4 regions of the Paenibacillus sp. Marseille-Q7038 genome follow, and region 2 is predicted to be linked to each of the others. Evidence: predicted binding sites of a transcription regulator. Region 2 holds the regulator's gene; each other region holds the start of a gene.
What was found. Region 2 encodes Rex, which represses fermentation and respiration genes when NADH is low (regulators of the CRP and FNR family bind a similar motif). Its sites were predicted from a motif close to TTGTGAAATATTTCACAA; they were not measured.
Positions count from the first base shown of each region.

Region 1: the regulator Rex is predicted to act here: its motif matches at 912-929, upstream of nadA (quinolinate synthase NadA).
Region 3: the regulator Rex is predicted to act here: its motif matches at 633-650, upstream of ACWPWY_RS15110 (formate/nitrite transporter family protein).
Region 4: the regulator Rex is predicted to act here: its motif matches at 1,131-1,148, upstream of ACWPWY_RS19910 (DUF1641 domain-containing protein).

Region 1 covers NZ_CBCOOM010000002.1:345,515-347,722, reverse strand. The annotation lists gene ftsH (ATP-dependent zinc metalloprotease FtsH) at 1-755, shown strand, start outside; gene nadA (quinolinate synthase NadA) at 993-1,931, shown strand; gene nadB (L-aspartate oxidase) at 2,026-2,208, shown strand, end outside.
Region 2 covers NZ_CBCOOM010000001.1:2,401,087-2,403,294, reverse strand. The annotation lists gene dinG (ATP-dependent DNA helicase DinG) at 1-741, shown strand, start outside; gene ACWPWY_RS11320 (redox-sensing transcriptional repressor Rex) at 776-1,435, shown strand; gene ACWPWY_RS11315 (amidohydrolase) at 1,422-2,208, shown strand, end outside.
Region 3 covers NZ_CBCOOM010000001.1:3,172,603-3,174,810, forward strand. The annotation lists gene ACWPWY_RS15105 (MBL fold metallo-hydrolase) at 1-567, shown strand, start outside; gene ACWPWY_RS15110 (formate/nitrite transporter family protein) at 826-1,623, shown strand; gene ACWPWY_RS15115 (helix-turn-helix domain-containing protein) at 1,734-2,162, opposite strand.
Region 4 covers NZ_CBCOOM010000002.1:589,199-591,406, forward strand. The annotation lists gene ACWPWY_RS19905 (DIP1984 family protein) at 5-469, shown strand; gene ACWPWY_RS19910 (DUF1641 domain-containing protein) at 1,240-1,677, shown strand; gene ACWPWY_RS19915 (NAD(P)/FAD-dependent oxidoreductase) at 1,715-2,208, shown strand, end outside.

The DNA.
Region 1 (2,208 bases), on a different contig from region 2:
ATGAAGCTGGTCACACGATTGTGGGTTACTTCTTGGAGCATGCTGATATGGTTCACAAAGTTACGATCGTACCTCGTGGTCGTGCAGGCGGATACGTAATTATGATGCCAAAAGAAGATCGTATGCTCGCTACGAAGCAAGAATTGCTTGATAAAGTAACAGGATTATTAGGTGGACGTGTATCTGAGGAGCTGTTTATCGGTGAAATTGGTACAGGTGCCTATAGTGACTTCCAACAAGCAACAAGTATCGTTCGAAGCATGGTAATGGAATATGGTATGAGTGAAAAACTCGGACCATTGCAGTTTGGTAATGCTCAAGGGCAAGTCTTCTTGGGTCGTGACTTCGGACATGAACCGAACTACAGTGATTCCATTGCATATGAGATTGATAAAGAAATGCACCGTATGGTTACAGAATGCTACGAGAAAGCAAAAGATTTGCTGACCAAGTATTCTAAAGAAGTTCACCTTATTGCGGAAACACTACTCGAAAGAGAGACACTTGATCTTGAAGATATCAAGCAGTTGATCGAAAACGGAGTGATTACCGAAAAAGAAGAAGGAACTACGGGAGAATCTTCTGAAAGCGGAGAGCCAATCATCGACAATGTCGGTGATGTTAGAGTTCGCATTCAAGGAAAAGATAACAACGGCGGAACACCAGCAGAAGAAATTCCAAACAATGTTCCTAATCAGCCGGATTCGGAATCTACCCCTCCAATTGATCCAGATAAGAATAAACCAACTTCATAAGGTTGCTATAACGAAAAACCGGAGAACAGCTTATGTTCTCCGGTTTTTTTGTTGTATTACGATGTTTAGCTTTAAATTGCGTCTATTTTGTGAATTGACAGGTCACGATGCGCCGTGTAAATTAGTTGTAAACAAAAGGAAGTTCTGTATTAGACTTTGTGAATCGATTAACAAGCGCCATCATACACTGCAAAGTGAACGTATGATTCGCTATTCCATAAAAGGAGAGGGTCAACAGTGGAGGTTCAGGCACTAGAACGTAAGGCCGAGATGAATCGTGAGTTGAAAGAGCGACTAAAGGTACTAAAGAAGGAACGGAATGCGATTATACTTGCTCATTATTATCAGCGAGATGAAATTCAGGAAGTAGCAGACTTTCGTGGAGACTCTTTTCTTTTAGCTCAGAAGGCAGCAGAAACCGATGCCGAAGTCATAGTTTTTTGCGGTGTTCATTTTATGGGGGAAAGTGCTAAAATTTTAGCTCCAAACAAAAAAGTAATCATTCCCGATGAACGTGCGGGCTGTCCCATGGCGGATATGGTCAACGTAGAAGGACTTCGCAAGTTAAAAGAGCAGCATCCGAATGCAAAGGTCGTTACATACATTAACTCTTCTGCTGAGATTAAAGCCGAGACAGATATATGCTGTACTTCTGCTAACGCGGTAAAAGTGATTCAATCACTTGATGCAGAAGAAATTATATGGGTTCCTGATAAAAATCTTGGACATTATGTTCAGCAGCATACCGATAAGAAAATGATCATATGGGAAGGGTACTGCAATACACATGACATGCTAACGATAAAAGATGTGGTGGAAATGCGTGCTAAATATCCTGATGCAGAATTCGTTGTTCATCCGGAATGCCGCCCAGAAGTGGTTGAGATGGGCGATTTTGTAGGCAGTACTACAGCGATTCTCGAATACTGTAAAAAGTCCGACCGCAAACAGTTTATCGTCGGTACAGAAGATGGTACAGGTTATCAACTGCGAGTAGACAGCCCCGACAAAACCTTTCACTTTGCGACCAAATTTCTTGTTTGCCCAAATATGAAAGTGAATAACCTCAAGAAACTAGTAAAAGCGCTGGAGACAATGAAGCCGGAAATTTATGTACCTCCTGCTGTTGCCGATCGTGCACGTTTATCCCTAGAGCGCATGTTACAAGTAAAATAGGATCAAGGGGAGGCTTTCAGATGAAAGTTGGCCCCCTTTTCTATATATGCATGATTACGTGAGCTACTTTATATGAGACAGGTGAGTATGCCCCATGATTCCTTCTTACTTAATTGATTTGGATATAGCGGCTTTACCTCAGATGGAGACAGATCTGCTTGTTATCGGTACAGGTATAGCAGGATTGTTTACAGCAATCGAGGCAAGTGAGGATCGGCAGATTCTTTTGATCACGAAAAGAACGTTGCTAGAGAGCAACACGAGATATGCCCAGGGT
Region 2 (2,208 bases):
GCACAGGAAAAAGGCAGACTTATGACGTCCTTACTTCCATCGCCATTTAATTATAGGGATCAGGCGCTTTTGGTCATTCCTCGAGATTTTCCGAGTGTAAAAGGAAGTGTAGGGGATGATCACTTTGTAAGTATGCTTGTGACTTCACTAGCAGAGACAGCGAAGGCAACCAAAGGCAGAATGTTGGTGTTGTTTACGTCCTATCGTATGCTGAGACAAGTCCATGAACCTCTAAAAGAAGCACTTGCAGCTAGTGACATTACTGTGCTTGGACAAGGGGTAGATACAGGCAGTCGAACCAAACTTACACGCCGGTTCCAAGAGGCTAAGGCTTCTGTATTGCTCGGGACAAGTAGCTTTTGGGAAGGCGTAGATATTCCGGGAGAAGCTTTAACGTGCCTTGCGATCGTGCGACTACCTTTCCAGCCGCCTAGCCATCCAGTGGTGGAAGCAAAAAGTGAACTTTTGGAAAAAGAAAAGAAAAATCCTTTTATGAAACTTTCTGTTCCGCAGGCCGTGATCCGGTTTAAACAAGGTTTTGGACGGCTTGTTCGTACATCAAAGGACAGAGGCATCGTTATTGTTTACGATACAAGGGTTATTGAATCTTATTACGGAAAGTACTTTTTATACTCTCTGCCAGGTCCAAAAATGGAACATATGGTTACCGATAAGATGGTGCCACGGATTAGTGAATGGCTGATGGAACATGAAACGAATAAAGAAACAGACGGAAGATAAGAAATTGTGTTTTTGATGTAAGGGGGAGTTCACATTGAAGTCGGATAAAATTTCAGAGGCAGTCGTTCGTCGGCTGCCCGTTTATCTGCGTTATTTACAGGAGCTGTACAAAAGAGAAGTTACAACGGTATCATCTCAAGAACTCGGACTTAAATTGGATCTGAATCCAGCACAAATCCGCAAGGATTTAGCTTATTTTGGTGATTTTGGACGGAAGGGAATCGGATATGATGTCGCTTATCTTATTGATAAAATCCGTCAAATTCTCAAAATTGATCAAGTCATTAATGTTGCTCTCGTGGGGGCAGGTAATCTCGGTCAAGCGTTGTCTAACTATAACCGCTATGTAAAAGACAATATGAAGATTGTTGCTGTATTTGACTCGTATGATAAAAAAATTGGAACTATGATTAATACACTTACGGTTCAGCCAATGGAAGAGTTACAGAATACAGTAAAGGAACGTAATATTCGGATCGGAATTATTACAGTACCTGATTTTGAAGCTCAGCGTGTAGCGGATTGTATGGTTGAAGCAGGTATAGAGGCTATTCTTAATTTTGCGCCCATCATCATCAAAGCTCCGCCACATATTCGGATTCACACGGCTGATTTCACAACCGATCTCTTAAGCCTTGCTTATTATCTTGAGAGCGAAGAAGGAAAGGAAGAAATAGAAGATGACAAGTCCTAAATGGCTTATAAAAAATGGACAATTTGCAGTTAGTGATCCAGAATGGCGAATCGTTAAAGGTTATATGCTTGTTGAGAATGATAAGATTGCCTACATAGGCGAGAAACTCCCTGAGGGGGAAGAAGAAACAACAGCTTTTGACGGGAAAAATCTACTCTTTATTCCCGGTCTGATCAACACACATGGTCATGCTGCGATGTCACTTCTGAGAGGTTATGGGGATGATCTTGCACTCCAAATTTGGCTTCAAGAGAAGATGTGGCCAATGGAAGAGAAATTTACAGCAGACGATGTGTATTGGGGAGCGTCCTTGTCGATCCTTGAGATGATTAAAGGGGGTACAACCGCTTTTCTTGACATGTATGATCAGATGAATCAAGTAGCTAAGGTAGTTGAAGAGTCGGGCATACGTGCAAGCCTGATGCGGGGTGTTATTGGATTCGGTTCAGATGAACTGCGAGCTTCTAAACTTGCGGAAGCAACTTCTTTTGCTAAGGAATGGAACGGACAGGCGAGTGGCAGAATTACGACGATGCTATCTCCTCACGCACCGTACACATGTGGTCCTGAGTTTATTGAAAAATTTGTTCAGGCTGCACATGACTTAGACCTGCCGCTCCATACGCACATGTCTGAAACCAAGGCAGAAGTAGAGCAGAATGTGAAGGATTATGGGGTCCGTCCGGTAGCTCATTTAGAGAAATTGGGCTTCTTCTCACGTCCATCCCTCGTGGCGCATGCCGTTCATTTAACGGATGAAGAAATTGAGATCC
Region 3 (2,208 bases), 770 kb from region 2:
CGAATTATCCTGACACATCAGGACCTCGACCATATTGGCAATCTGCCTAGCCTTAAACAAGCTTCACCTGCTGCCGAGATTATCTCAGATCCACTTGAAAAGCCCTACATTCAAGGAGACTTGCTACTCCTTAAAATAACATCTGATTCCGTTACAAGTTCATTAGAATCTCTACCTGCTGAGATTTCGGATCAGATGAAGCTCGCCTTCAAACAAACACTTGAAAATCCGCCAAAGGCACCTGTAGATAGGACGGTTATTCATAAAGAAACTTTACCGTATGCCGGAGGAATCATTATTATAGAGACTCCGGGTCACACCCCGGGACATATTAGTCTCTATCATACAGCGAGCAAAACACTCATTGCGGGCGATGCTCTCGTTATAGAAAACAGTGAATTATTCGGACCAAGCCCTGCCCACACATTAGATATGAATAAGGCTATTTCCTCTCTCCAACAGCTAGACAACTACGATATAGAATGTGTCATATGTTTTCACGGTGGTATATATAAAGGAGAGGTAAATCAAAGAATTAATGACATAATTAAACAATTTTCACATTAATATTCATATGAAGAAAGGGCACGAATACATCGCGCCCTTTTATTGTTTACATTTTTTTCATCCAAATGTGAAATAATTCATAGGATTGCATATCCCGATCGCTTATTTTAATTTAGGTCGAGGTTAGATGCGTTCTCTTCTTACCTTAGTATTTTGACTAGAAATACATACACTGACTTTAACATGGACATAATCTTGTAAAGAATCTGGAATCATTATCGATTTACTATTTGTTTCGCAGAATACGGAGGGATCCATTTGGAAGCAGAAGGTTTACGACAAGTTGAGAAATATGCGTTAAGAAAGCAAAGAGTCTACCAAAAAGATTGGAAAATGTACATTCTACGAGCGATGCTTGCCAGTATGTTCATTGGATTCGGGGTTATTGTTGCTTTTAAGACAGGCAACTATTTTTACATAGCGGATTCACCGGCAGCTTATCCTATGGCCGCCCTTACATTTGGAGCAGCGATCATCCTGATTGCTTATGGCGGAGCGGATCTGTTTACTGGTAACACCTTTTACTTCACTTATGCAGCCCTTAAGAAAAAAATGGAATGGAAAACCGTATACAAACTATGGGGGCTCACCTATGTTGGCAACCTGCTTGGTGCACTGGTATTTGCGTTTCTCATTGATGTAACGAATCTCTACGCCTCACCTAGTGTTAACTCATTCCTGATTAATGTAGTGGAACATAAACTGGATGCTACCGTAGTTGAATTGTTTTTCCGGGCTATTCTATGTAACTGGCTCGTATGTCTCGCTTTTTTTGTACCGATGTTCATGAAGGAAAATGGCGCAAAATTGTTTGCAATGGTCCTCTTTGTCTTCTGCTTTTTTATATCGGGTTATGAACATAGTATTGCTAACATGTGTACCTTTGCGATTGCACTTGTGCTAGATCATTCGGAAACGATCACGATTGGTGCAATACTCCACAACTTAATTCCGGTTACGATTGGTAATATGGTCGGCGGCGTATTTATGATGGGGTATTTTTACTACTACATCAATAAACCGTTTGAGGACGATGAAGAAGAAGTGCAACACTAACATACGCTTAACGATAAACAGGGTGCGGGGAACGACTAATGTTCCTACACCCTGTTTATGCATTCACTTAATATAAGGAGCAGCCTGTACTTAGTCCCCTGATCCCTTAGTTACACTGCAGCCATTTCAATATGAATCGTTGTTTTTAAACCAAGTGCATTCATCACACTTTGAATCTTTTCTGTCGTTGCCCCTTCATATTCATTTCGTTCATCTCTTGATACTTGAGCTTCCGATACCCCAAGTCTTTTTGCAAGTTCAGCCTGAGATAAGTTCATATAGATCCGATGAGCAATTAAATTTTTGCCGACTTCCATAATCGTCTCAATCGGAAGAAAGATTCCTTGTTTAATCATCTCATAATGTTGAATATCTTGTTCAAGCTCCCCCTTAAAAGCAAGCAGCGGCTGAACAGCATGGGAAATTTGGTCTTTACTAAGTCCCATACTTTCTAATCGAAGTTTCTCATTCGCGATATAGGCTTTGTGGTCTTTCAGTTTTTCTTTTGCTCTGCGGTAAGCGGTTTCAGTCTTAATCATTCTATTTATCCTTCCTTTACTCTTTTAGCTTATTATTGAACGTTCA
Region 4 (2,208 bases), on a different contig from region 2:
TATTATGAAACTTGCCGAAGCACTCATCCTACGTTCCGATCTACAAAAGAAAATTCAAGAACTTCGTTTTCGTTTGCGTAATGTGATTAAGATTCAGGAAGGTGAAGAGGCAGCCGAGAATCCGTCTGATCTTTTTCGTGAACTGAATGGGGTACTTGAGCAGTTTGAGTCCCTTGTTAAGAAAATTAACAAAACCAATTCACAGACAGAATACGAACAAGGAATGACGATTACCGATGCGCTTGCACGCCGGGAGAAGCTCCAATTGAAACGAAGTGTTCTCAGTGATGTCATGGATACGGCGTCTATTCGTTATGACCGGTCCAGCAGGACAGAGATTAAATTTATAACAACCGTTGATATCAGCGCACTGCAGAAACAAGTAGATGAACTTGCTAAAGAACATCGCACACTTGATACGCGTATTCAAGAACTCAACTGGACAATCGAACTTATAGAATCATCATAAAATACGATCAGAACAAATTGCAGCAGAGAAGTCCTAGTGTTGGTAGTCAGAATGAAAAAAAGCGAGCATAAGCCTCCCAGCGGGTCAAGTCTGGATCTCATAAAATGGTGAAGGGAACCGGGCGCCCTATAATTACAATTTAGCCCACGCACCATTTACAACCGTACGAGTTAATGTTATTACTTACTACCATATGCTGATTTTTTCAACTGGCGAGGGCTGGGTGTGGGGACTATAGGACTTCCCACTGCTATTCTGTAAGTTAAAAAAGGAAAGTCATTTCAAAAAAACGGGAATGGTAAAATTATACTTTTATAATAAGTAGATGTAGTTAGCTATGGTATTAACTAGTACTGTATATAGTAGAAAAGGGGAGAATAAGTGCCTTTTTCAAGCCTAAAAGCAAAAATTCATTGTATTGACAAAAATAGAGGTTTTGTTACAATGTTCACAAGGTATTCACAAGTATAATTAGATTTAACTCGTGTTTATGTGTAATAAGTGTAATATTAGGGTATAGGTTCGTAATTGGCCTGTTCGGATAAATTTGTGATTGCGATGGAATAAACAACTATTCATCTTTGCAAAAGATCCATGAAGTACATCACATGTGTAGGGTAAAGCTGCCTGTGCCGCTTGAAAGGCCGCGGCTTTTTCTAATGTGTGAAATTTGTTACATTACAATGTACACTCACGGATCGTTCATTTGATTATCAGGTAGGGTCAAGCAAGCGGGCTTTTTAACCCAAAGTAAAGGAGGACGTTCTCTTATGTCACAACCGACTCAACAAGAGGTACCAGTAAACGGTGCAGCTCCTGCACAAAATCAGGATGTACTTGATCAATTGATGAAGCCGGAGGTTCAAGAGTCTCTTACTGTTCTTGTGGAGAATCTACCTAAACTGGCTGAAATGGTAACTGCTATGACAAAAGCTTATGACTTCGCTCAAGGCTTGGCAACAGATAAAGTCTTCGTTAACGACATGAAAGTCGCTCTTGGAGAATTTACAACGCCTGTTGTAGAAAAAGCAAAAGGGGTAGCATCCGCGGCTATCGAAGCTGGAGACCGTGCTCATGCGGAACAGTCTTCTGTTGGTCTTTTCGGTATGCTCAAAATGTTGAAAGATCCTAACGTACAACAATCTCTTCGTTTTGCTCAAGCATTTCTTAATGTGCTCAACGAACGTCAAGGGCAAAAACAAGACTAAAAAGTTATTGATACGAAAGTAAGAACGGAGGATGGATATGTCGAAGCAAATTTTGATCCTGGGCGGCGGCTACGGCGGCTTGCTTAGCGCGCTATCAGCACGTCAATACTTGTCCGCTGAAGAAGCAACCATTACGGTTGTAAACCGCTTCCCAACTCACCAAATTATTACTGAATTACATCGTCTTGCTGCAGGTTCCATCGAAGAAAAAGCAGTTGCACTTCCACTGGAGAAACTTCTTCGTGGTAAAGACGTAAATCTTAAAATTGACACGGTATCTGAGATTAAACCAGATGAGAACAAAGTTGTTATGAAGAGCGGAACAATCTACAGCTATGACTTCCTTGTCGTTGCTCTAGGTAGTGAAACTGCATTCTTCGGTATCCCAGGACTTCAAGAGTACAGCTTTACTCTGAAATCCGTAAGTGATGCTAACAAAATCCGTGCACACGTGGAAGCTTGCCTGGATAATTACAAAAAAACCGGAAACAAAGCAGACGCAACAATCGTTGTCGGCGGCGGCGGTTTGAC